DNA from 3 places in the Citrobacter sp. GW821-FHT02E08 genome. Region 3 is predicted to be linked to each of the others. Evidence: predicted binding sites of a transcription regulator. Region 3 holds the regulator's gene; each other region holds the start of a gene.

Region 1 (8,027 bases), on a different contig from region 3:
TAACTGGATGCATAGCGACGACGACGGCGATACGGCAGGCCTTGGCCTTGGTGTGAACATCCCGTTGGGACCGTTTATGGCAACAGTTGGTGGGAAAGGTCTCTGGACCAACCCGCAAGATAACGATGAAGGTTATGCTGCTGCGGTAGGCGGTGGTTTACAGTGGAAGATCGGCCAAAACTTTAACTTGTTTGGCGAGTACTACTACTCTCCGGACTCGCTCTCCAGCGGAATTGAGAGCTATGAAGAGGCAAATGCAGGGGCGCGCTTAAACATTCTGCGTCCGCTGAGCATCGAGGCTGGATACCGTTATTTGACCCTCACAGGTAAAGACGGTGCGCCTGATAACACGATTGCTGATGGCCCGTATGTAGGTGTGAGTGCCAGCTTCTGATCCTGATGGCGCGACGCCTGTCGCGCCTGCTTTATCCTGTTCACCCTTTCCCTCCTCTTTGTTTCTTACCCCCTCTCTGTGCGCTTTGCGTTATATACTCCTCATACTTCAAGTTGCAGGAGAACACGATGTTAAACGTGGAGATGTTATCCACCGGGGATGAAGTGTTGCACGGACAAATCGTGGACACCAATGCCGCCTGGCTGGCTGATTTTTTCTTTAACCAGGGAGTGCCGTTATCACGCCGAAATACGGTGGGTGACAACCTTGACGATCTGGTGGCGGTATTACGTGAACGTAGCGAACATGCCGATGTGCTGATCGTCAACGGCGGTCTGGGGCCTACCAGCGATGACCTGAGTGCGCTGGCCGCGGCGACGGCAAAAGGTGAAGGGCTTGTGCTTCATGAGGCATGGCTTGCCGAAATGGAGCGATTCTTCCGCGATCGCGGGCGAGTCATGGCTCCCGCCAACCGCAAGCAAGCTGAACTGCCTGCCAGCGCCGAGTTTATCAATAACCCGGTGGGGACGGCGTGCGGATTCGCCCTGAAGCTCAATCGTTGTCTGATGTTTTTTACGCCAGGCGTCCCGTCTGAATTTAAGGTGATGGTTGAACATGAAATTCTGCCGCGTTTGCGTGAGCGTTTTTCACTGTCTGAACCTCCGCTTTGTCTGCGTTTGACCACGTTCGGGCGCTCGGAAAGCGACCTCGCGCAGAGTCTTGATTCGCTGACGCTGCCGCCTGGAGTCACGATGGGGTATCGATCGTCGATGCCGATTATTGAGCTGAAACTCACTGGACCGGACTCGCAGCGTGCCGCGATGCAGGCGATATGGCCGCAGGTCAAACGTGTCGCCGGGCAAAGCATGATTTTTGAAGGCACCGAAGGATTACCTGCGCAAATTGCCCATTGCTTACAGGAGAGTCAACTGAGTCTGACCCTGAGTGAGCAATATACCGGCGGCCTGTTAGCGCTTCAGCTATCACGAGCGGGCGCGCCGTTGCTTGCCAGCGAAGTGGTGCCCTCTCAGGAAGAAACGCTGGATCAGACCGCACACTGGACAACGGAGCGACGCAGCAAGCATTACGCCGGGCTGGCATTAGCCGTTTCAGGGCTCGAAAACGAACACCTCAATTTTGCGCTGGCGACACCGGAAGGCACGTTTGCTTTACGTGTACATCTCAGCGCCAATCGGCACAGTTTGCAGGTGCGTCAGGAGGTCTGCGCCATGATGGCGTTGAACATGTTACGTCGCTGGTTAAACGGGATGGACATCGCCAGTGAACATGGCTGGATTGAGGTGGTTGAATCGCTGACGGTTTAGCTCTGTAATACCCGATGGCGTAGCACCATCGGGTAAAACGCCGTTAACCCAGCGCTTGTGCCAACAGCGTGATCGGATGTTCGCAGCGTTTGCTGGTGGACATCTCGATTTGCCATTTACAGGTTTCGCAGTCGGTGACCACGATATCTGCGCCGCTCTCTTCAATCTGCTGAAACAGCGGGGCGCCGATAGACTGCGATGTCGGGTAGTTTTCCTTTTTAAAACCGTATGTACCGGCAATCCCGCAACACTGGGAATCCAGCACGGTTAACTCCAGACCCGGAATTTTGCGCAGCAACTCCAGCGTGTAGAGCGTCCAGCCCATTTTTTCCATATGGCACGGCGTGTGGTAGACCACTTTGAGCGGTAGTGTTTTCAGCGGCAGGGTTTTCCCTTCATCCAGTTTGCGCCACAGCCAGCGGGTCGCCAGCTCAATGTGCTCACGCAAGCCCGCGTTATCCACGTCCAGCACTTCGGGATACTCATCGCGCAGGGCAAAGGTACAGGTTGAAGAGGTGGCAATTACCGGAATGCCTTTCACACCGATGGCTTCGCGCAGCGACTCAACATTGCTGATCGCCTGTTTGCGCGCTTTGTCGGTAAAACCATTGGCGATCAGCGGCACGCCGCAGCATTTCTCTTTACTTAGCAATTGTACGCCGGTGCCCATCGCATTGAGCACCTTAATCAAATCTTTACCCAGCTGCGGATGGTTGTAGTTAACGAAACAGCCGTGGAAGAAAGCGACCTGATCTTTGTATTGCGATTGTTGCGCCGCCACGCTGCGGTACCAGCGACGGAAAGTGCCAAAAGAGTATTTCGGCAGAGTGCGGCGATGATCGATTTTCAGCGCATAATCAAGCAACTGACGTACGGGCTTCAACGATGTGGCCGTATTCACTACCGGCGCGAACGGCGTGGAGACGCTGCCCATCAGGTCGGTATGGCTCAGAATGAAGTTACGCAGCGATGGACGCGTGGTGTCATATTTCGCGCGTGCGCGCTGGATGATATCGCCAATTTTGACGTCCGACGGGCAGGCCACTTCACAGCGCTTGCAGTTGATACAGTATTTCAGCGCTTCGTCATACAGCGCACCGTCTTTCAGGCGCAGACGCTCACCGTCCGGCCCGGCCTGTTTGGGGCCAGGATAGCTGGGATTGACCCGACTCACTGGGCACGCGGTGGTGCACACCGTGCATTTGATACAACTTTCAAAACGCGTGTCGCTCATTGCTGGCCTCCTGCACGTTCTGCTATTTGATGAGCGGCATGTAATGCACTGACTGCGCATACGCCGCCGCCACAGCCCTGGGCGATAGGGTCGAAACCACTGAGCACTGAACCTACGGCAAACAGGTTCTCTACTGTTTTACCGGCAAGCGATGGACGAAGCGCGCTATCGGTGGTAACGCCAAACTGTTGCCATGGCTGCGGGTCAAAGAAATCACGTTGATACCATTCGGCGCGGGTTGCCGTTTGTTGAACATCCAGCCCGAGAATAGGTTCGCGAATACCCTCGCGACCGGCCACCAGGCCACTGCTAAAGAAACTGCCGCTGGCGAGCACCGCAAAGCGAGGACGCAGAGGAATATCGGCATGGTTGCGGGTCCAGATTTCGCTCACGACGCCATTTTTACAGGTCACTTTTTTCACTTCATCACCCGGCATCCAGATCCCGCCCTGGCGCACGAACTGACGCTGCAGTTGGTTGTGCAGACGCATTCCCAGAACGGAAGGCGGTAGGGTAGGAAGTAGCGTCAGCGAGCAGGGTAGCTGTTCATTAAGCCAGCGCCAGAGTGTATCGTCCACCAGTCCGAAGCAGGCTGGCATAATGATCATCTCGCCGGATTTCGCTACCGGCAGCAACGCTTCATACAAAAGCTGCCACTTTTCTTTGTTATCCAGCAAACGGGCGATATTCACCGCGCGAAATTCGGTCGGGTTATCGCGAAGGACATCCAGTTCGGGGAGTTCAATTTCTGCGGTTTCGACCTCCAGGCCGAGTTGGCGCAAAGAGGCTGCCGCAAGGTGCGCCTGAAAATCCAGTAGGCCGCTTACCCCCACCACACGAATGCGTTGGGCGGCAAGCGGCCAGACGGGCACTTCCGGCGAACTGAGCCAGGTCGTGCGCAAGGTGCCCAGTGGTGTGACACGCTGATGCGCTTGCAAAACGTCGCCGTGTAAACGTGCGCCGCACGCCTCCAGTAAGTCCTGCGCTTGTTGTGCCAGATTCAGCACATGTTGCGAGCCGATGGTGGAGTAGGGATGAGCTGGTGCTTGCGCCTGCAATAATTCCAGACCCGTTTTGATATCGGTGACGGGCTGACCATCCGGCAACGTGCTCAGGAGATCCAACGAACCGGAGGAAAAATGCAGCGCGCTTTGACCACGGGTGACGATAGCGCAGCGTAATCCGCTTTTTTGCAGTTGCAGGCCGCACAGTAATCCGGCGAGGCCACCGCCCATAATGACCGTATCAAATTTCATTCTGCTGCTCCTTCTCCAGGCCGCATAATCCCTGATATACCCAGCGGGTGAATTCACTCTCGCGCAGTGCGTCACCCCAGGCAATAGGTTGTACCCCTTTCCAGCGTTCGTTGAGGAATTCAGAAAGCTGGGTGATAGATTGCGCGGCGGTGGTGACATTAAAACGTTGTAGCAGACCGGCGGCACGACAGGCGCACAGCTCGCCCTGACAGGTCCCCATCCCGACACGGGTACGGCGACGTAAATCCAGCAGGCTGTTCACCGTTAAATTTTCGACTGCGTACTGAACCTCACCGGCAGTGACCGCTTCGCATTCACAGACCAGACTGCGATGCTGACGCCCTTCGCTGAGCCATGCTGGCGTACGATCGCCATGGCGATAGATGGCAGAACCGCGCAACGGTGCGGGCAGGGAAATGATGCGGCGTAGCGTATTTTCAGTGGGTTCCTGCGAGCCAGGCAGCGCTGTTTGCGCCGTGACGCAGGGACGGCTGTTGCCCAGTTTGCGGCAAACGGCGTCGGTTGCCCATTCCGCCATCAGGCGGTAGGTCATCAGCTTCCCGCCGGTAATGGTGATAAAGCCGTCCAGTCCATCACGTTGGGCGTGGTCAAACAGCACAATGCCACGGCTGACGTTACGCCCGCTCGGATCATCGTCACTGGCGACCAGCGGGCGCACACCGGAGTATGCGCGTAGAATGCGCGTTTTCGCCATTACTGGTGCCAGCTTCTCACCTTCGCGCAGCAGGATATCAACCTCTTCGGCGGTCACGCGGTTGCTGTCAATCTCGTTGTAATCGATATGTGTCGAGGTCGTACCGATGAGTGAAATGGTATCGCCGGGGACCAGAATATCGGCATCGGACGGTTTACGGCAGCGGTTGATCACATGCTGGTTAATACGGTGATCCATGATCAGCAGCGAGCCTTTCGCCGGGAACATGCGGATACTGAGGTCGGCATACTCGGCGATGCGCTGACCCCAAATTCCGGCGGCGTTCACCACGACCGGCGCGTGCAGAGACTGGGTTTCGCCTGTCAGATGGTTGCGCACGTTGACGCCACACACCGTTGCCCCTTCGCGAATTAACCCGGTCACTTCGTGCGCCGTCAAAATAGTTGCGCCATGCTCTTTCGCGTCCAGCATGTTGGCGGCGGTCAAACGGAAAGGATCAACCGTGCCATCCGGCACTTTTACGGCACCGATCAGCGCGGGGTTTACCGCAGGTTCAATGATTCGCGCCTGTTGGGGATCAATCGCCTCAGCGCGGATCCCAGCCTCTTCACAGGCGCGAATAAAGGTGGCCTGAAAGGATAATTCATCTTCTGGCAGAGTAATGAAAAGGCCATCAGTCGGCTCTACGCAATGGCGGGCGATCCTTTTCAGGATCTGATTTTCGCTAATACACTCGCGCGCGGATTCGGCATCCGTCACCGCGTAACGCGCGCCGCTGTGCAGCAACCCGTGGTTACGGCCTGTTGCGCCAGTCGCGATGTCATGGCGTTCTACTAAGATGACGCGCAATCCGCGCAGCGCACAGTCACGGGCGATCCCTGCACCCGTGGCCCCTCCGCCAATGATAATCACGTCACCTGATTGCGAGTCGCGCGTTTTCATTGTTTTTCCTCATTGTTCGTTTTTTTATCATTTAGCCACATAAAAATCATGGTTTGTTTGATTTCGCGCATAATCGCGCATTATTCGAAAATGAAACGTGATTTCGTGCGCCTTTTTGAACATTTGTCATAATTCCGTAACAATATGTGCTGTAATTCACATTAACGACATGTATCTTTCCTTAACATCGCGGCCACACTGGGAGCAGAGGGGCTGTTTGAACGAACTGCGGTGTCTATCTCAAACTAAATACGGCCACGGAGGCTACATATGTTAAGTATTTTTAAACCCGCGTCGCACAGTGCGCGTTTGCCAGCGGCGGAGATCGACCCGACGTATCGTCGATTGCGCTGGCAAATATTTTTGGGGATTTTCTTTGGCTACGCTGCGTACTATCTGGTACGTAAAAACTTTGCTCTGGCGATGCCGTATCTGGTCGAGCAGGGCTTTTCCCGTGGCGATCTTGGTTTTGCCTTGTCCGGGATCTCTATCGCTTATGGTTTTTCAAAGTTCATCATGGGGTCAGTTTCTGACCGTTCGAATCCACGCGTGTTCCTGCCTGCGGGCCTGATACTGGCGGCAGCAGTCATGTTGTTCATGGGCTTTGTACCGTGGGCAACGTCCAGTATCGCCATTATGTTCGTTCTGTTGTTCCTCTGCGGCTGGTTCCAGGGGATGGGATGGCCGCCGTGTGGCCGCACGATGGTGCACTGGTGGTCACAGAAAGAGCGTGGCGGTATTGTTTCTGTCTGGAACTGCGCGCATAACGTGGGCGGCGGTATTCCACCGCTGCTGTTCCTGCTGGGTATGGCCTGGTTTAACGACTGGAAAGCGGCGCTTTACATGCCGGCGTTCGGTGCGATTGTTATCGCGCTCTTTGCCTTTGCCATGATGCGCGATACCCCGCAATCCTGTGGCTTACCGCCTATCGAAGAGTACAAAAACGACTACCCGGACGATTACAACGAAAATGCAGAAGAAGAGCTGACGGCGAAGCAAATCTTTATGCAGTACGTGTTGCCGAACAAACTGTTGTGGTACATCGCGATTGCTAACGTGTTTGTCTATCTGCTGCGCTACGGCATCCTCGACTGGTCGCCGACCTATCTGAAGGAAGTGAAACATTTCGCGCTGGATAAATCCTCCTGGGCTTACTTCCTTTATGAATATGCCGGTATTCCGGGCACGCTGCTGTGCGGCTGGATGTCGGATAAAGTCTTCCGTGGTAACCGTGGGGCAACCGGCGTGTTCTTTATGACGCTGGTGACTATCGCCACTATCGTCTACTGGATGAACCCGGCGGGTAATCCAGGTGTGGATATGGCATGTATGATCGTTATCGGCTTCCTTATCTATGGCCCGGTCATGCTGATTGGTTTGCACGCTCTGGAACTGGCACCGAAAAAAGCGGCAGGTACAGCGGCGGGCTTTACCGGCTTGTTCGGTTATCTGGGTGGCTCCGTGGCGGCGAGCGCCATTGTGGGTTACACCGTTGACTTCTTCGGCTGGGACGGCGGCTTCATGGTGATGATCGGCGGCAGCGTGCTGGCGGTGATTCTGCTCGTTGTTGTGATGATTGGCGAAAAACGTCATCACGAAGAGCTGACGCTGAAACGCAGCGGGAGTTAATCAAATGAAAACGACGCTAAAGAACCTGAGCATGGCGCTGATGATGGCCGGAATGGTGATGGGAAGCAGTGCTATTGCGGCCGACAGCAGCGACAAAATTGTGATCGCGCATCGCGGCGCCAGTGGCTATCTGCCTGAGCATACGCTGCCAGCTAAAGCGATGGCGTATGCGCAAGGCGCAGATTATCTGGAACAAGATTTGGTGATGACCAAAGACGACCGTTTAGTCGTCCTCCATGACCATTATCTTGACCGGGTCACCGATGTTGCCGAACGCTTTCCAGACCGTGCGCGTAAAGATGGTCGTTACTACGCCATCGACTTCACGCTGGATGAAATTAAGTCGCTGAAATTTACCGAAGGCTTCGACATTGAAAACGGTAAGAAAGTGCAGACTTATCCAGGGCGTTTCCCGATGGGTAAATCTGATTTCCGTGTTCATACCTTTGAAGAAGAGATCGAGTTTGTTCAGGGATTGAATCACTCGACCGGTAAGAACATCGGTATTTATCCGGAAATGAAAGCACCGTGGTTCCATCACCAGGAAGGGAAGGACATCGCGGCGAAGACG
Region 2 (8,027 bases), on a different contig from region 3:
CGCGGCGGAAAGTTTACGTGAATTCCGCCAGGGGGAGTTGTCTATCGTCTGTCTGCCGGTGTTCTCGCAATCCTTTTTACCGGCGCTGCTGCAGCCTTTTCTTGCCCGTTACCCGGATGTCAGCCTGAACATTGTGCCGCAGGAATCGCCGTTGCTGGAAGAGTGGCTTTCCGCGCAGCGTCACGATCTTGGTCTGACCGAAACCCTGCATGCACCTGCGGGGACTGAACGCACCGCGTTGCTCACGCGAAATGAAGTGTGCGTCCTGCCGTCAGGTCATCCACTTGCGGCAAAGTCCGTGCTGACGCCTGACGATTTTCAGGGGGAAAATTACATTAGCCTGTCACGCACTGACAGTTACCGTCAGCTGCTGGATACACTGTTCAATGAGCATCAGGTTAAGCGCCGTATGGTTATCGAAACCCACAGCGCCGCCTCGGTCTGCGCGATGGTGCACGCGGGAGCCGGGATCTCCGTCGTCAACCCGTTTACCGCCCTGGATTATGCGGCAAGCGGGGTTACCGTGCGGCGTTTCAGTATCGACGTACCCTTTACCGTCAGCCTGATCCGCCCCTTACACCGCCCTTCGTCCGCACTGGTAGACACGTTCAGTGAACATCTCCAGGCCTCGTTACCGCGCCTTATCGATCCGCTGGACGCTATTCTTTCGCAGACGACGAAAGCATAAACTCCACCGCATCTGCGGCATGAATTGCAGCGGTATCAAACACCGGGAGCGCGCTGTCCGCTTCCGGGACCAGCAAGCCAATCTCGGTGCAGCCAAAAATAACGCCCTGCGCACCTTGCGCCGCCAGGCTCTCGATCACCTGCAGGTAATAATGGCGTGACCGCGCGGAGAACTCGCCAAGGCACAACTCATCGAAAATAATCTGGTTAATTTTGTCACGCGCATCAACCTCCGGAACCAGGGTTTCAATCGCAAACTGCTGCGCCAGTCTTTCCCGGTAGAAATCCTGCTCCATGGTATAGCGCGTTCCCAACAAAGCCACACGCGTCATGTTTTGGCGGGTAATGGCGCGCCCCGTCGCATCAGCAATGTGCAAAAACGGTAACCGGCAACGCGTTTCAATGGCATCCGCCACTTTATGCATCGTGTTGGTACACAGCACGATCCCTTCAGCGCCCGCCTGCTCAAGGCCCAGTGCCGCCTGTGCCAGAATATCGCCCGCTTTGTCCCACTCGCCGCGGCTTTGACACGCTTCAATTTCATGAAAATCAACGCTATGCAGCAACAGGCTCGCAGAGTGCAAACCGCCCAGACGTTGCTTAATTCCTTCGTTGATTAAACGGTAGTAGGGAATGGTGGATTCCCAGCTCATTCCGCCCAGCAAACCAATCGTTTTCATTGCGCACTCCTTCGTTGAAAGCTGATGGCAGTGAAACAAAGTTATGATTAAGTTTCCAGTTCAATTGTTATGCGGTGAGCGCCTGAGTGTGCCAGGTCAGCGAAAAGACGAAGAGAAGAACAGAAGAAGGGAAAAGGAGAGGGAAATGCCCGACCCGCGTTCGCAGTATCGGGCATTTACGGTTGGCGAATTAACGCGCCAGCCAACCGCCGTCAACAGCCACGGTATAGCCGTTGATGTAATCAGACGCGCTGGAAGCCAGGAAGACAATCGGCCCCATCAGATCGCTCGGCAGACCCCAACGACCCGCTGGGATACGCTCAAGGATCGCCGCACTGCGCTCTTCATCAGCACGCAGCTGCTGCGTGTTGTTGGTCGCCATGTAGCCTGGGGCAATCGCGTTCACGTTGATGTTGTGCTTCGCCCACTCGTTCGCCATCAGACGGGTTACGCCCATAACGCCGCTTTTTGATGCAGTGTAAGACGGAACGCGGATACCGCCCTGGAAGGAGAGCATGGACGCGATGTTGATGATTTTGCCGCCGTTACCCTGAGCAATAAAGTGCTTCGCCGCCGCCTGAGACATAAAGAACACGCTCTTGATGTTCAGGTTCATCACGTCGTCCCAGTCTTTTTCACTGAAGTCGATCGCATCTTCACGACGGATCAGGCCCGCGTTGTTGACCAGAATATCGATATGACCAAATTCCGCCACCGCACGTTCCAGCAGAGCCGGAATACCGTCGATCTGACGCAAATCAGCGGTCAGACTTAAAAAACGACGACCCAGCGCGGTAACGCGTTCAATCGTTTCTGTTGGTTCAACGATGTTAATCCCGACAATGTCGCAGCCCGCTTCTGCCAGACCCAGCGCCATACCCTGACCAAGACCGGTATCACAACCCGTAACGACCGCTACTTTACCTTCGAGAGAAAATGCATTCAGAATCATTGTAAACCCTTAATTTTTTAGTACCTGTCACGGACAGGCATCATTGCCGTTCGCGACTAGCGCAGATCTTTTACTGCCACGTGGTCCATGTCATCAAAGACCTGGTTTTCGCCCACCATGCCCCAGATGAATGTATACGCTTTGGTGCCCACACCGGAGTGAATAGACCAGCTCGGCGAGATCACCGCCTGCTCGTTGTGCATCACGATATGACGCGTTTCCTGCGGCTGCCCCATCATGTGGAAGACACAGGTGTCTTCGTCCATGTTGAAATAGAAGTACACTTCCATACGGCGTTCATGGGTATGACACGGCATGGTATTCCACAGGTTGCCTGGCGCCAGTTCGGTCAGCCCCATGCTCAACTGGCAGGTTTCCAGAACATCCGGAACAAAATATTTGTTGATAGTGCGACGGTTACTGGTGGTGTTGTCGCCTAAAGTGACCGGAGCCACATCGGCTGGCGTCACTTTTTTGGTTGGATAGGTGGTGTGTGCCGGTGCGCAGTTGTAGTAGAACTTCGCCGGTTTTGCCGTATCTACGCTGGCAAAAACCACTTCTTTCGCGCCTTTACCCACATACAACGCATCGCGATGACCAATTTCATAGCACTGGCCGTCAACGGTAATCGTGCCCGGACCACCAATGTTGATTACGCCTAATTCGCGACGTTCCAGGAAGTAGGTCACGCCCAGTTGCTTACCGACTTCACCGCCTACAGAAACTGATTTCGCCACCGGCATAATACCGCCGACGATAATGCGATCGATGTGGCTGTAAACCATGGTGTATTCGTCAGCCACAAACACGCTTTCAACTAAAAACTCATTGCGCAGTTCCTGGGTGTCCAGCGTTTTCGCGTGCGCACTGTGGATACTTTGTCTTACGTCCATATTTACCTCCAATGATAAATCGACCGTGAATTCCTGAACGGAGAGCAAAACGCTGTTCCGTTTTACCTAATGAGGCCATGATAGCCCTCCGTGAATCTGTTTTCAATTATAAATAAAACAACGTTTCATTTTTGCGATAATTATTGTCAAAAATGCAGTCCCGATCACGCTCAGGCGCAGCGCATCAAAAAAATTAAAAACAATTCATTTAAAAACAAAGAGATAATTGAAATATTGCGATTATTGCCCAACAGAGAGGCCAGGTGCAGAAAACAGAGAGGGAATGCGGAGGCGGTTATGACGCGTTTTATCATCAAGTTGCGTCATGAATCACAAATATTGAAACATTGTTTTGATAAATTATTCTTTGTTCGAGTGTTTCTGTAACTGGTCTTGCCCTCCGTGTGGAGGGCTTTTTTATGCCAGCGGCAAGGCGATGCTCAGTCTCTCTCGATAGCCAATGCCACGCCCTGCCCGCCACCGATACATAACGTCGCCAGCCCTTTACGCGCTTTACGCTTAAGCATTTCATGCACCAGCGAAACCAGGATTCGACAGCCTGAAGCGCCAATGGGATGGCCGAGGGCAATCGCGCCGCCGTTAACGTTCACCCGGCGTTCATCCCACTCCAGCATTTTTCCCACAGAAAGCGCCTGAGCGGCAAACGCTTCATTGGCTTCGATAAGATCCACATCTGCAAGCTGCCAGCCAACCCGCTCCAGACAGCGGCGAGTGGCATAAACGGGGGCAATTCCCATCAGCGCCGGATCCACGCCGACACTGGCAAAAGCACGAATACGCGCCAGTATGGGTAAATTCAACGCCTGCGCTTTGGCTTCACTCATCATCATCACGGCGGCGGCGCCATCGTTAATTGACGAAGCATTTCCTGCCGTGACCGATCCCAGACGATCGAACGTGGGATCCAGCCTGGCCAGCCCTTCGGCGCTGGCATCGGTCCTCGGCTGTTCATCCGTATCAATCACCCTTGATTGTCCATTACGCTGAGTGATAACAGGCACGATCTCATCTTTAAAGCGGCCCGCATCGATTGCCGCACGCGCTTTTTGCTGAGAGCTGAGCGCATAGGCATCCTGCAACTCGCGGCTGATCCCGTATTCCCGCGCCAGATTTTCAGCGGTTACGCCCATGTGGTAATCGTTGAACGCATCCCACAAACCGTCGTGAACCAGGCTGTCGACCAGTTGGCTGTTGCCCAGTTGCGCTCCGGTGCGGCTGTCGGTGAGAACATGCGGCGCGCGGCTCATGTTTTCTTGTCCGCCCGCAATCACAATATCCGCCTCACCGCACTGGATAGCCTGGGTCGCCAGATGCAACGCTTTTAGCCCTGAACCACAGACATCGTTGATGGTGATAGCGGAAACCGTATTCGGTAACCCGCCTTTGATGGCGGACTGACGGGCAGGATTCTGCCCTGCTCCTGCTGTGAGAACCTGACCGAGGATAACTTCATCGATGGCATGTACATCAACACCCGTGCGCGCCAGTAACGCTTTCACGACCACGCTGCCAAGCTCAACGGCAGAATGACGCGCCAGCGTTCCCTGGAAGCAGCCAATGGGTGTCCGTAATGCCCCAACTATCACAACCTCTTTCATTACCACCTCTGCGCAAAATAACACCGCAATAGTAGAGGATTGTTAAAAATTTGTTGCCTTGAATGTTTAAAAAAAGTGAGTTTTATCACAAAGGAAATTCGTATCGTTGTAGCTACGACGCGACACGCCCCTGTTGTAAATGGTATCGGAGCCAGCTCCCCGCTGCCCCTGGGGGAGATTTCTTATTCCAGAGGAGATCGATAGAGATAGCCCTGGGCCAGCCGGGCACATCCAGCTGAACCAACGGTTTCTCCGCGGCAAATTCTTCGACCAACGCACAGGGCAGCGCACACCAGCCGAATCCCTGCACCGCCATACTGAGCAATAATAAATAGTTAGGCGCGGACCAGACCGGTCCTCGCGCCACATTGGCGCCGCTTTCAAAATAGGTATTCAGTCGCAGTTCACGCCAGGTATGCAGTTGATCCCAGGAGACTTTTTCCTGCGTCGCCAGCGGGTGCGTCTCGGCAGCATACAGTCCCATCCAGGTTTGCATCGGCAAACGCGTGACGCCCATATCGGTCGGGTAGTCGTCGCGGGCCTCTATCAGCCCCACCTGGGCACGTCCTTTTTGCAGCAGATCGATGACATCCTCATCTTCACCGATCAGGCATTCAAACTCGGTATGCGGAAATTGCCGATCAAACTGCACCATCAGTTCTTCGAGAACATCCGGATGCAGAGTGTCGGAAAGGACAAAGGTCAGGCGCGCTTCCGTTTCTCCGGACAACGACAAGGCCACTTCATCCAGACGGTCGCTCGCCGACAAAATCGCCTGCACATAACTGAGCACCCGCTTTCCCTCTTCCGTCAGTACCGGTTGTCGCGACGATCGGTCAAACAGCGAGAAACCAAGGTCGGCCTCCAAATGCGCTATCGCCGTACTGATGGTGGACTGGCTTTTACGCAGCCGCCGCGCCGCCGCAGAAAAGGAGCCGCAGGAGACGGTTTCTACAAACGCCGTTAATGCTTCAGGAGAGTAGCGCATGAACTATCTACTTTATCGATGGATACTATCTTTTAGATATCACATTAAGCGATAAAATGCCCAGGATTCCACACTATTCCGAACATAAAAGAAGGTTTCACGCTATGCAACACGATGCTGTACAACGCCGCTCCTTACCTGAGCGTATTTTTCATGCCGTCTGCTTTGAGGGTATCGCAACGGCTATTCTCGCCCCAACGACGGCATGGTTAATGCAGCGCTCCGTTCTCGAAATGGGCGGTCTCACCGTGCTGCTAGCAACCACCGCGATGATCTGGAATATCATCTATAACGCGCTGTTTGACCGTTTTTGGCCTGCACATCTGGTCAAACGTACCGCCAAAGTCCGCGCCTTTCATGCCCTGGGATTTGAAAGCGGCTTTATCGTGATTGGGGTGAGTATTGTGGCGTATGTGCTGAGTGTCAGTCTGCTACAAGCATTCACACTGGAGATCGGTTTCTTCCTGTTCTTCCTGCCCTACACCATGCTCTATAACTGGGCCTACGATACGTTGCGCCATCGTGTGATCAAACATCGCCAGCAGCGCGTTACTGCCTGATAACGCTCTGATTTGCCGGAGTCGCTGTGATTCCGGCATTTTATCTGTACGCTCCCTCTATGTATTAGCCTCCCTCAATAACCCCTGTTTATGGTAAATTGTGCTTCTTTTTTGTTTATTTTATAGTTGATACGTTCAGATAATGTCGAAAATTTGGTCAAAAGAAGAGACTCTCTGGAGTTTCGCGTTATATGGAACTGCCGTAGGTGCAGGAACCCTCTTCCTCCCCATACAGTTGGGTTCAGCGGGGGCGATTGTTCTGTTTATCACCGCGCTGGTCGCCTGGCCTTTGACTTACTGGCCGCACAAGGCGCTGTGTCAGTTCATCCTCTCTTCTAAAACCTCAGCAGGAGAAGGGATCACCGGCGCGGTAACACACTACTACGGTAAAAAGATCGGTAGCCTGATCACCTCGCTGTACTTTATTGCCTTCTTTGTGGTCGTGCTGATTTATGCCGTGGCGATCACCAACTCGCTCACCGAACAGGTGGCAAAACACCTGCAGGTAGACCTCCGCATCCGTATGCTGGTCAGTCTGGGTGTGGTGGTGACGCTGAACCTGATTTTTCTGATGGGACGCCATGCCACACTTCGTGTGATGGGATTTCTGGTGTTTCCGCTCATCGCGTACTTTTTATTTCTTTCGTTCTATTTGACCGGAAGCTGGCAACCCTCTTTATTGACCAGCCAGATGTCTTTCGATCAGCACACGCTTAATCAGGTATGGATATCTATTCCAGTGATGGTTTTCGCTTTTAGCCATACGCCAATTATTTCCACGTTTGCCATCGACAGACGTGAAAAATATGGCGAGCAGGCCATGGGTAAATGCAAAAAAATCATGAAGGTCGCCTACCTGATCATCAGCCTGAGCGTGTTGTTTTTCGTCTTTAGCTGTCTGCTCTCCATTCCGCCCGCTTACATTGAAGCGGCCAAACATGAGGGCGTAACCATTCTGTCCGCGCTGTCGATGATGCAAAATGCCCCCGCCTGGCTGTCGATTTCCGGGATTATTGTCGCCGTTGTCGCCATGTCGAAGTCATTCCTCGGCACCTATTTCGGCGTGATCGAAGGGGCAACTGAGGTGGTGAAAACCGGCTTACAGCAGGTTGGCGTGAAGAAAAGCCGCGCCTTTTATCGCGCGCTTTCCATTATGCTGGTTTCGGTGATCACCTTTATTGTCTGCTGCATTAACCCAAATGCAATCTCAATGATTTACGCGATCAGCGGCCCACTCATCGCCATGATTTTGTTCATCATGCCGACGCTGTCGACCTATCTAATCCCGGCGCTAAAACCCTACCGCTCATTGAGTAATCTGATAACCCTGATTGTCGGCCTGCTCTGCGTTTCTGTGATGTTTTTTGGCTAACGACAATCTTAACGGCTCATACACCGGAAGGGGTTGAGCCGTTAAATTTCCCCCTCACTTCTCGTTAATTTGCATCCATACAGAGCAACGATGGCGAACCCACGGTGGTAAATGCCCAACCTTCCCGATACTTGTTAATCAGAAGCGAAAACGAAGCGCCACTCGCTAAATACAATGCGGGGAGTGCTTTGCGCTCACCGGCGTCTTTTAGGTTGTCGGAAGGAAACTGAACAATCCTGCTGCTGGTGAGAATATAGTGTTTACGTATTTTCTTAT
Region 3 (8,027 bases):
CAGCCGTAGTTTTTGCGAATGATCAGATAGCTCACCAGCGTAATGACCAGCATGCCCGCCAGCGTGAAGCCTTCAGGGATGTGGAAGTGTAGCGTCACACCCGCAATCACCAGTCCAACCAGCGTACCCACCGAACGGTGCAATATGCGAACCCGCGTCGCGCCGTAGCCGTTTTGCGTCACAAACAGCACCGTCATCAGGATCCAGTACGGTTTCGGCAGATGTAATGCGCTGCCCATCAGGCTGGCGATACTCAGCATGACGCTGATGCGCCCGGCATTTCGCAAAGCGGGCGATTTGAAGGACAGATAGTTTTTTAGGGCCGGGATCAGCGGGAGTCGGCGTTGTTTATCCGCCATCAGGTCGCGGGCATAGAGTGGGCGCTGGGTCCGCAATACACGGGCAATGCGGCTAAAGTGCCAGTAACAGAACTGGCCCACCGGGTTATCGGGATGCTGGTTGGCGATTTTCTCCAGCGCGCCAATCTGCTTTTCCATGCTAAAGCGGGTCGGCAGGCGGTGATACAGAATATCATCGGCCAGGATGCGTAAGCGTGTGGCGACCGTTTGCGCGTTCCAGCGAATCACCTGCTCCGCATGGCTGCGTTCGACCAGCTTTTGCACCTCTTCTGGCTGATGCAGACTGACGGAGATGTGTTCCTGTAAGTCCAGCGCTTCCTGGAATGCCCGCAGCAGGCGTTTATATTCATTGTTGTGATGCGCCGACAGCATGTGCATTTGCTGGTAACACTGGGTGATGAGATCTACCGCTTTCTGTTGGCGCACCAACAAGGGTGGCAGCGCTTTTTCAGGATCCGCGTGCTGGGTGAGCAGACTGTATTTGGCTTCGCAGTAGTCGGCCAGCTCGCGGTACAACAAACTGAGTGACTCGCGTAGCGGTTGTTCACGCCAGAGCCAGAACCAAAACCAGTTAAAAAGCCCGTACCACAGGGTGCCCAGGGCATAGATCAGCAACGGCTCCCAGACGGGCATGTTACCAGCCAGGCTTAGCGTGAAAATAGCGGCGATAAGCGAGGCAGGCAGGAGTCGGGCATGCAAGGCGCTGAGTTCCGCCGTCACGCCAAGAATCAGCGTTAAACCCGTCAGAATCAGCGGCAGCGGTATTGCTTGCGCGAGCAGCAGTTGCATTGCCAGGCTGCATCCGGCAAACAGCGATGCGCCAATGACTAAGCGTTTGAAAAAGCGTTTGTGGGGGGTATCAAGCCCGGCAATGTTGCAGCAGGCGGGAACGAGAGAAAAGAGCAATCCCAGATGCAACTGGCCAATGATAAGGCCGATCGCCACAGGCAAACACAGCACCAGCGTTTGCCGCAGTGCGTAGTTGATTTCAGGGTGATAAATCAGTCTTCGCCACATCGGTGCCAACAAAAATGGCGCATTACAGGGTAATACGCCATTTCGACGGGGTTAACGAGTGCCGTAGACGACGATGGTCTTACCGTGCGCGGAGATCAGGTTCTGATCTTCCAGCATTTTCAGAATACGACCAACGGTTTCGCGAGAACAGCCAACGATCTGACCGATCTCCTGACGGGTGATTTTGATTTGCATGCCGTCCGGGTGAGTCATCGCATCGGGTTGTTTCGCCAGGTTCAGCAGAGTCTGAGCGATACGACCAGTTACGTCGAGGAAGGCAAGGTTGCCGACTTTTTCGGACGTAACTTGCAGGCGACGAGCCATCTGGGAAGACAGGCGCATCAGAATATCCGGGTTCACCTGGATCAGTTGGCGAAATTTTTTGTAGGAGATTTCAGCGACTTCACAGGCCGTTTTTGCACGTACCCATGCACTGCGTTCCTGGCCTTCTTCAAACAGGCCCAATTCGCCAATGAAATCGCCCTGATTCAGATAAGAAAGGATCATCTCTTTCCCTTCTTCGTCTTTAATCAGCACTGCCACTGAGCCTTTAACGATGTAGTACAACGTTTCTGCTTTTTCACCCTGGTGAATCAGCGTGCTCTTCGACGGGTACTTATGAATGTGGCAATGAGACAAGAACCATTCGAGAGTCGGGTCTGTTTGCGGTTTGCCAAGCACCATGCGCGGTTATCCTCTGTTATAAGCTGTCTCCAGAGCCAGAAAACGACGCTGTCTCTGGGGTTGCCAAAATATGCTTCCCGCTGCCAGGGAAGGGGGCTGCTAAAAATGTACTGCAGCCTGTAATGTGATGTCCTCTGCATACATGCAGTACGTCAATGTATTACTGTAGCATCCTGACTGTTTTAGCATAGCTTTCGCCGTGTGTCTCCTGGTGTCTCGCTTCAGCATGATGCAGGTCGCCTTCCATTGCGAGATTTGTTATGTCCGCGTAATCTGTCAGGAAAATTGAAACATTGGAGTTACGAAATATGCAAGCGCGTGTGAAATGGGTCGAAGGGCTAACCTTCCTGGGAGAGTCTGCTTCCGGCCACCAAATTTTGATGGATGGTAACTCCGGTGATAAAGCGCCGAGTCCGATGGAAATGGTGTTAATGGCCGCGGGTGGCTGCAGTGCGATTGATGTGGTGTCTATTCTGCAAAAGGGACGCCAGGATGTGACCAACTGCGAAGTGAAGCTCACTTCCGAGCGTCGTGAAGAGGCGCCGCGCCTGTTCACCCATATCAATCTGCATTTCATTGTGACTGGCAATGATCTGAAAGACGCCGCCGTTTCGCGCGCTGTTGATCTTTCTGCAGAAAAATATTGTTCTGTTGCGTTGATGCTGGAAAAAGCAGTGAATATCACGCACTCATACGAAGTGATTGCCGCGTGATCTCAGGTTGCCGGAGGGCGTGACGCTTATCCGGCAACGCTGCGCATTATTCGATTTTTTTGCCTTCCATCAGTCGCTGAACCAGCGGCAGCATAATCAACTCCATCGCCAGTCCCATTTTGCCGCCCGGCACGACTAATGTATTGATATGAGAAATAAATGAACCCTGAAGCATCGCCAGCAACCAGGGAAAATCGATCCCTTCCAGATTACGAAAATGAATAACGACAAAGCTCTCGTCTAATGACGGGATGCCTTTTGCCGCAAAGGGATTCGAGGTGTCTACCGTGGGTACACGCTGGAAGTTAATATGCGTACGGGAGAACTGCGGGGTGATGTAGTTGATGTAATCATCCATTGAGCGAACCACCGAATCCATCACCGCCTCGCGGGAGTGTCCGCGCTCGCTGGTGTCGCGGATCAGTTTTTGTATCCACTCCAGGTTCACGATCGGTACTACGCCAACCAGTAAATCCACATGGCGCGCCACGTTATGGTGCGGCGTCACTACGCCGCCGTGCAGCCCTTCATAGAACAGGACGTCGGTCGGTTCAGGCAAGGGTTGCCACGGCGTGAAGGTTCCCGGCACCTGATTCCACGGTACTGCTTCATCGTAGGTATGCAGATATTTCCGCGACTGGCCTTTGCCCACTTGTCCGTACTCGCTGAACGTTTGTTCCAGCAGACCAAAATCATTGGCTTCGGGGCCGAAATAACTGATATGCCGCCCGGCGTCCCGCGCTTTGCGGATCGCCATGTCCATTTCCGGGCGGGTATAGCGGTGAAAACTGTCGCCTTCCACCTCGGCGGCGCGTAGATTTAACTGTGAAAAAATTTTACGGAACGCGAGGCTGGTGGTGGTGGTCCCCGCGCCGCTGGACCCTGTTACCGCAATCACTGGATGTTTGGCAGACATAACAACTCCATGAATAAACACTCGTTTTAGTATAGTCGGCCCTCAGCGGGGGATTACTCGTGCAACTGCTTTTTGGGCATGATATTGACCGTTTCGTGGAGTTCAGACCACACCAGAACGGCTTCGCCACACTGTAGCTGACGTTTGACGTCGGCGACTTTTTGCGCAAGCGAACGTTCATGTTCACCATAATCGGTGCCTTCGCGCAATACAAAGCTTTCAATCAGGTTATCCAGCGTTTCAGCGGACAACTCCTGCCAGGGGATCATCATGATTATGCTTCCAGATACGTGGTGAGCCAGTCAGGGATGCGCGATTCGAGCCACATTTCCGGGCGGCGCAGCGTCCCACCGATAAAGCCGACATGCCCGCCATGCTCGGTTAATTGATACTCTACCTGCGGCGGCAGATTCTCGGGGTTCGGGATCACATGACTGTCCATAAACGGATCGTCTTTCGCGTGAATAATCAGCGTGGGTTTGGCGATCTGATTGAGCAACGGCATGGCGCTACATTGACGATAATAGTCTATCGCATCAGCAAAACCGTGAATTTTGGCAGTAATAAGATCATCAAAATCACGGATACGCCGTACCGCTTTTAGCTGCGCCAGATTGACAGGGAGCGTGCCGGGATAGGCCGCCAGCTTGCGTGACGCGTTGGCTTTGAGCAGATTGAGCAGATAGCGCTGGTAAACGCGCGAAAACCCTTTTTCCATGTGATAACTGCAGGCTTCAAGCACGAAAGGCGCGGAGACAATCACTGCCGCATCGACAGGAATACCCCGGCCTTCTTTCGCCAGCAGGCAGGCCAGCATATTGCCGCCGAGTGAATAGCCAACCGCAGCGGTGGGAACACGACCAAACTCGCGTTGTAACCACTGTAAAAACCAGGTGCCGTCTTCCGTCTCCCCGGAGTGATAAATGCGATTCAGGCGATTGGGTTCGCCGCTGCAACCGCGAAAGTGCATCACGACACCCAGCCATCCACGCTTTTGCGCGGCCTCTATGAGTCCGTGGGCATACGGGCTGTTCAGACTACCTTCAAGACCATGAAACACCACCAGACGCGGTTTGTGTTTCGCCTGATGCGGATCTTCACTCCATGCCAGATCGACAAAATCGCCGTCGGGTAATTCCAGGCGTTGCCAGTGTGGGCTGAACTGCACTTTACGGCGGATCAGTCGTGGGAGCATCGTTTGTAGATGGCGATTGCTGATGCCGCGCATCGGGCGGAACTCATACGAATCAGCGTCGGTCGGGGTCATTTCTGTGGGGGTGATTTCAACCATAGCACCAGAGCAATTAATCATCGGGAAGAATAACTATACCGCGCACACGGCTGGCAGGTTAGCCAATATGTGATTTTACGCTTAGTCAGTCAGGAGGTTACGTGAGAAAAGATGGATGTCCACCCCGGGTTTACGCCGCCAGAGACGGGCTTTACGCGTGCCTGTTGCCGCACTTTCCCCTGTCTCTTCAAACATGCCCGACGCCTCAAAACGGCGAATCAGACTTTTACGCTGAATGGCCTGACCCAGAATGATTTCGGTCGCCTCCTGCAACTGACCCTGGGTAAACGACGCCGGCAGACAATAAACGGGCAGTAACGAGTACATCGTTTTTTGCCGTAGGCGATGCAGCGCTGAGGTAATGATTTTCTCGTGGTCGAACGCCAGAGGATATTCGGCAAGCTTGTCGAGCGGCACCCAGCGGGCGTCGCTAACGCTGGCGATATGCGGCGCACAATCGGCCCAGGCGATCAGCGCGAACCAGGAGACGGTCAGGCTCCAGCCACGCGGGTCGCGGTCCGGTCCGGAGACGGTATCCAGTTGCTCCAGCCATGAAGGGGAAACCCCTGTTTTTTCTGTCAGCTTACGTAACGCCGTCGCGCGGGTGGAATCATCGCGTGCCATATCAATAAAACCGCCAGGCAATCCCCAGCGCCCTTTCTGCGGCTGCTTTGCCCGTTCGACCAGCAGGACACACAGCGTTTGTTCATGCAGGGTGAACAACACGCTATCCACTGTGACCAGGGGAGAAGGAAAGCGGCTGGCATCGTACTGGTTCAGATAGTCGGCTTCGGTTGTCATAAGGCACTCACGGTGATGTGGAACGTTCACAAGTGTACCAGCACGACATCAGGCGGCAAGGCGCGTTTTTTTCCATTACTTATCAGCTGATTAACTTCTCTGCGAAAAATTAATCAATTTTGCGCTTGCTTAATATGTGTCTTAAGGACATTATTAATTGTGTCGAAGGGACACAATTAAGGGCGGGATGAGATATGAGCGAAAAATTGACATTAACGCTGGATGAGCAGGTCTACGCCATTGCCAGCGGTGTTTTTCCGGATGGCGCTGTCTGGCTGAAGGTGACGGAGACGTTACCGCCCTCCGCTCGTCTGATGCGCATTCGCGCAGCGGCGATGCGTGATATGAACGATTTCATGCTGCTGGCGCAACTGGTTGAGGCGGTACGTCATCAGACGGATGTGTTGGTGAGTCATCTTGAACTTCCCTGGCTGCCGTGGGCGCGTCAGGACCGCCATATGGTTACCGGTGACAGCTTTGCACTGAAAGTCTTTGCCCGTCAGCTCAACACGCTGAAGTTCGACAAGGTGAAAGTGCTCGACCCGCATAGCGACGCTGCAGCGGCGGCGATAGATAACATGATCGCTGTGCCACAGGAAGCCTGCCTGATGCAAAGCGCGACTCTGCGCCGTCAGTTTCAACAACATGCGCTGATGCTGGTGGCGCCGGACGCCGGGTCACTGAAGAAAATCGATGCTGTGGCCAGAGTCGCAGGGGCAGCGGAGTACGCCATCCTGAGTAAAAAACGCGATGTGGCGAGCGGCAATCTGACCGGCTTTTCGCTGGTGGCGGGGGACGTGAAGGACCGGGATGTGCTGATTGTCGACGACCTGTGCGACGCAGGCGGCACCTTCATTGGTTCGGCGCAGGTATTACGTGATGCCGGAGCGCGCAGTGTCAGTCTGTACGTGACGCATGGCATCTTCTCGAAAGGTGTGGAACACCTGTTTGCCAATGGCATTGATGCCCTCTACACGACCACCTCGTTGGCTGCACCGACGCTGGCGCATCCGCAGTTTGAACTTATCGACATTGACGCGATTTACCGCTGAGGGAGACAACATAATGAAAATGAATCCAATTCTGGCTATCGACGGCTATAAAGTCTCCCACCGCGTGCAGTATCCGCAGGGAACCACCCGGGTGTATTCCAACTTCACACCGCGCAGCGATCGCTATTTTCAGTCGCCGCTGCCGGACGGCAAGTTGGTGTTCTTTGGTCTGCAGGGCTTTTTACAGTGGTTCCTGGTCGATCTGTTTAACGAGGCCTTCTTTGTCCGTCCGGAAGACGAGGTGGTCAACGAATATAAGCAGGTGATGGACAGTTATCTCGGTCGCGATGCCGTCGCGGTCGATCATATTCGCGCGCTGCATCAGTTGGGCTACTTGCCGTTGCATATTAAGGCGCTGGATGAAGGCACTAAAGTGCCAATGGCGGTACCGGTTCTCACCATTATCAACACCAAACCCGAGTTTTTCTGGTTGGTGAATTACCTGGAAACCGTACTGTCGGCGGAACTCTGGAAAGCCTCAACGAACGCCACCATTGCTCACCATTACCGCAAAATTTGTGAGAGTTGGGCACAGAAAACCTGTAGCGACCTGACGCACCTCGACTTTCAATGCCATGATTTTTCGTTTCGCGGCATGGCCGGTCTTCAGGACACCATGCAGGCGGGCAGTGGACATCTGTTGAGTTTTAAAGGCACGGATAGCATTCCGTCGCTGTTGTATGCCCGTGATTACTACACCGACGGCGACGCGTATTTTATCGGCGCCAGTATTCCGGCGACCGAACACAGTGTGATGTGCATGGGCGAGCGTGAACATGAGATTGAAACGTTCCGTCGGTTGATTGTCGATCTTTACCCGCAGGGTTTTGTGTCGATAGTGTCTGATACCTGGGACTACTGGCAGGTGCTGACGGAGTATACCCGTGAACTCAAAAATACCATTCTGGCGCGGGAAGGGCGGGTGGTCTTTCGCCCCGACAGCGGTGATCCGGTGGAGATCCTTTGCGGCACCGGAATGGACGAGAATGATCGCGCTGACCGCAGCCCACAAGAGAAAGGATCGGTGGAAGTGCTGTGGGAGATTTTCGGCGGCACAATCAATGAGAAAGGTTATAAGGTGCTCGACCCGCACGTCGGGTTGATTTATGGCGACTCCATCACCCTTGAACGGGCGAATGAGATCCTGCGGCGGCTGGAGGCGAAAGGGTTTGCCAGTTCAAATGTGGTCTTCGG

The links. The regulator CRP, encoded in region 3, controls carbon source genes, mostly activating them, when cyclic AMP is high. The targets are predictions, from matches to a motif close to ATGTGANNNNNNTCACAT.
Positions count from the first base shown of each region.
Region 1: glpT (glycerol-3-phosphate transporter) is a predicted target of CRP. The motif match lies at 5,972-5,989, and genes of this name have one in related genera.
Region 2: AC07UY_RS02130 (acetyl-CoA C-acetyltransferase) is a predicted target of CRP. The motif match lies at 4,905-4,922, and genes of this name have one in related genera.

Region 1 covers NZ_JBWKVL010000011.1:120,857-128,883, forward strand. Annotated here, with positions in the region: gene AC07UY_RS15170 (YfaZ family outer membrane protein) at 1-394, shown strand, start outside; gene AC07UY_RS15175 (nicotinamide mononucleotide deamidase-related protein YfaY) at 523-1,719, shown strand; gene glpC (anaerobic glycerol-3-phosphate dehydrogenase subunit GlpC) at 1,763-2,953, opposite strand; gene glpB (glycerol-3-phosphate dehydrogenase subunit GlpB) at 2,950-4,209, opposite strand; gene glpA (anaerobic glycerol-3-phosphate dehydrogenase subunit A) at 4,199-5,827, opposite strand; gene glpT (glycerol-3-phosphate transporter) at 6,098-7,456, shown strand; gene glpQ (glycerophosphodiester phosphodiesterase) at 7,461-8,027, shown strand, end outside.
Region 2 covers NZ_JBWKVL010000001.1:441,854-449,880, reverse strand. Annotated here, with positions in the region: gene AC07UY_RS02150 (LysR family transcriptional regulator) at 1-688, shown strand, start outside; gene AC07UY_RS02145 (aspartate/glutamate racemase) at 660-1,367, opposite strand; gene kduD (2-dehydro-3-deoxy-D-gluconate 5-dehydrogenase KduD) at 1,558-2,319, opposite strand; gene kduI (5-dehydro-4-deoxy-D-glucuronate isomerase) at 2,376-3,212, opposite strand; gene AC07UY_RS02130 (acetyl-CoA C-acetyltransferase) at 3,653-4,831, opposite strand; gene AC07UY_RS02125 (LysR family transcriptional regulator) at 4,944-5,819, opposite strand; gene AC07UY_RS02120 (multidrug/biocide efflux PACE transporter) at 5,924-6,379, shown strand; gene AC07UY_RS02115 (amino acid permease) at 6,522-7,751, shown strand; gene AC07UY_RS02110 (YqeJ family protein) at 7,816-8,027, opposite strand, start outside.
Region 3 covers NZ_JBWKVL010000003.1:392,111-400,137, forward strand. Annotated here, with positions in the region: gene AC07UY_RS06160 (YccS/YhfK family putative transporter) at 1-1,376, opposite strand, end outside; gene crp (cAMP-activated global transcriptional regulator CRP) at 1,428-2,060, opposite strand; gene AC07UY_RS06170 (OsmC family protein) at 2,369-2,773, shown strand; gene AC07UY_RS06175 (phosphoribulokinase) at 2,820-3,689, opposite strand; gene AC07UY_RS06180 (YheU family protein) at 3,743-3,961, opposite strand; partial or broken gene AC07UY_RS06185 (hydrolase) at 3,964-5,026, opposite strand; gene AC07UY_RS06190 (NUDIX domain-containing protein) at 5,062-5,781, opposite strand; gene prs (ribose-phosphate diphosphokinase) at 5,976-6,833, shown strand; gene AC07UY_RS06200 (nicotinate phosphoribosyltransferase) at 6,847-8,027, shown strand, end outside.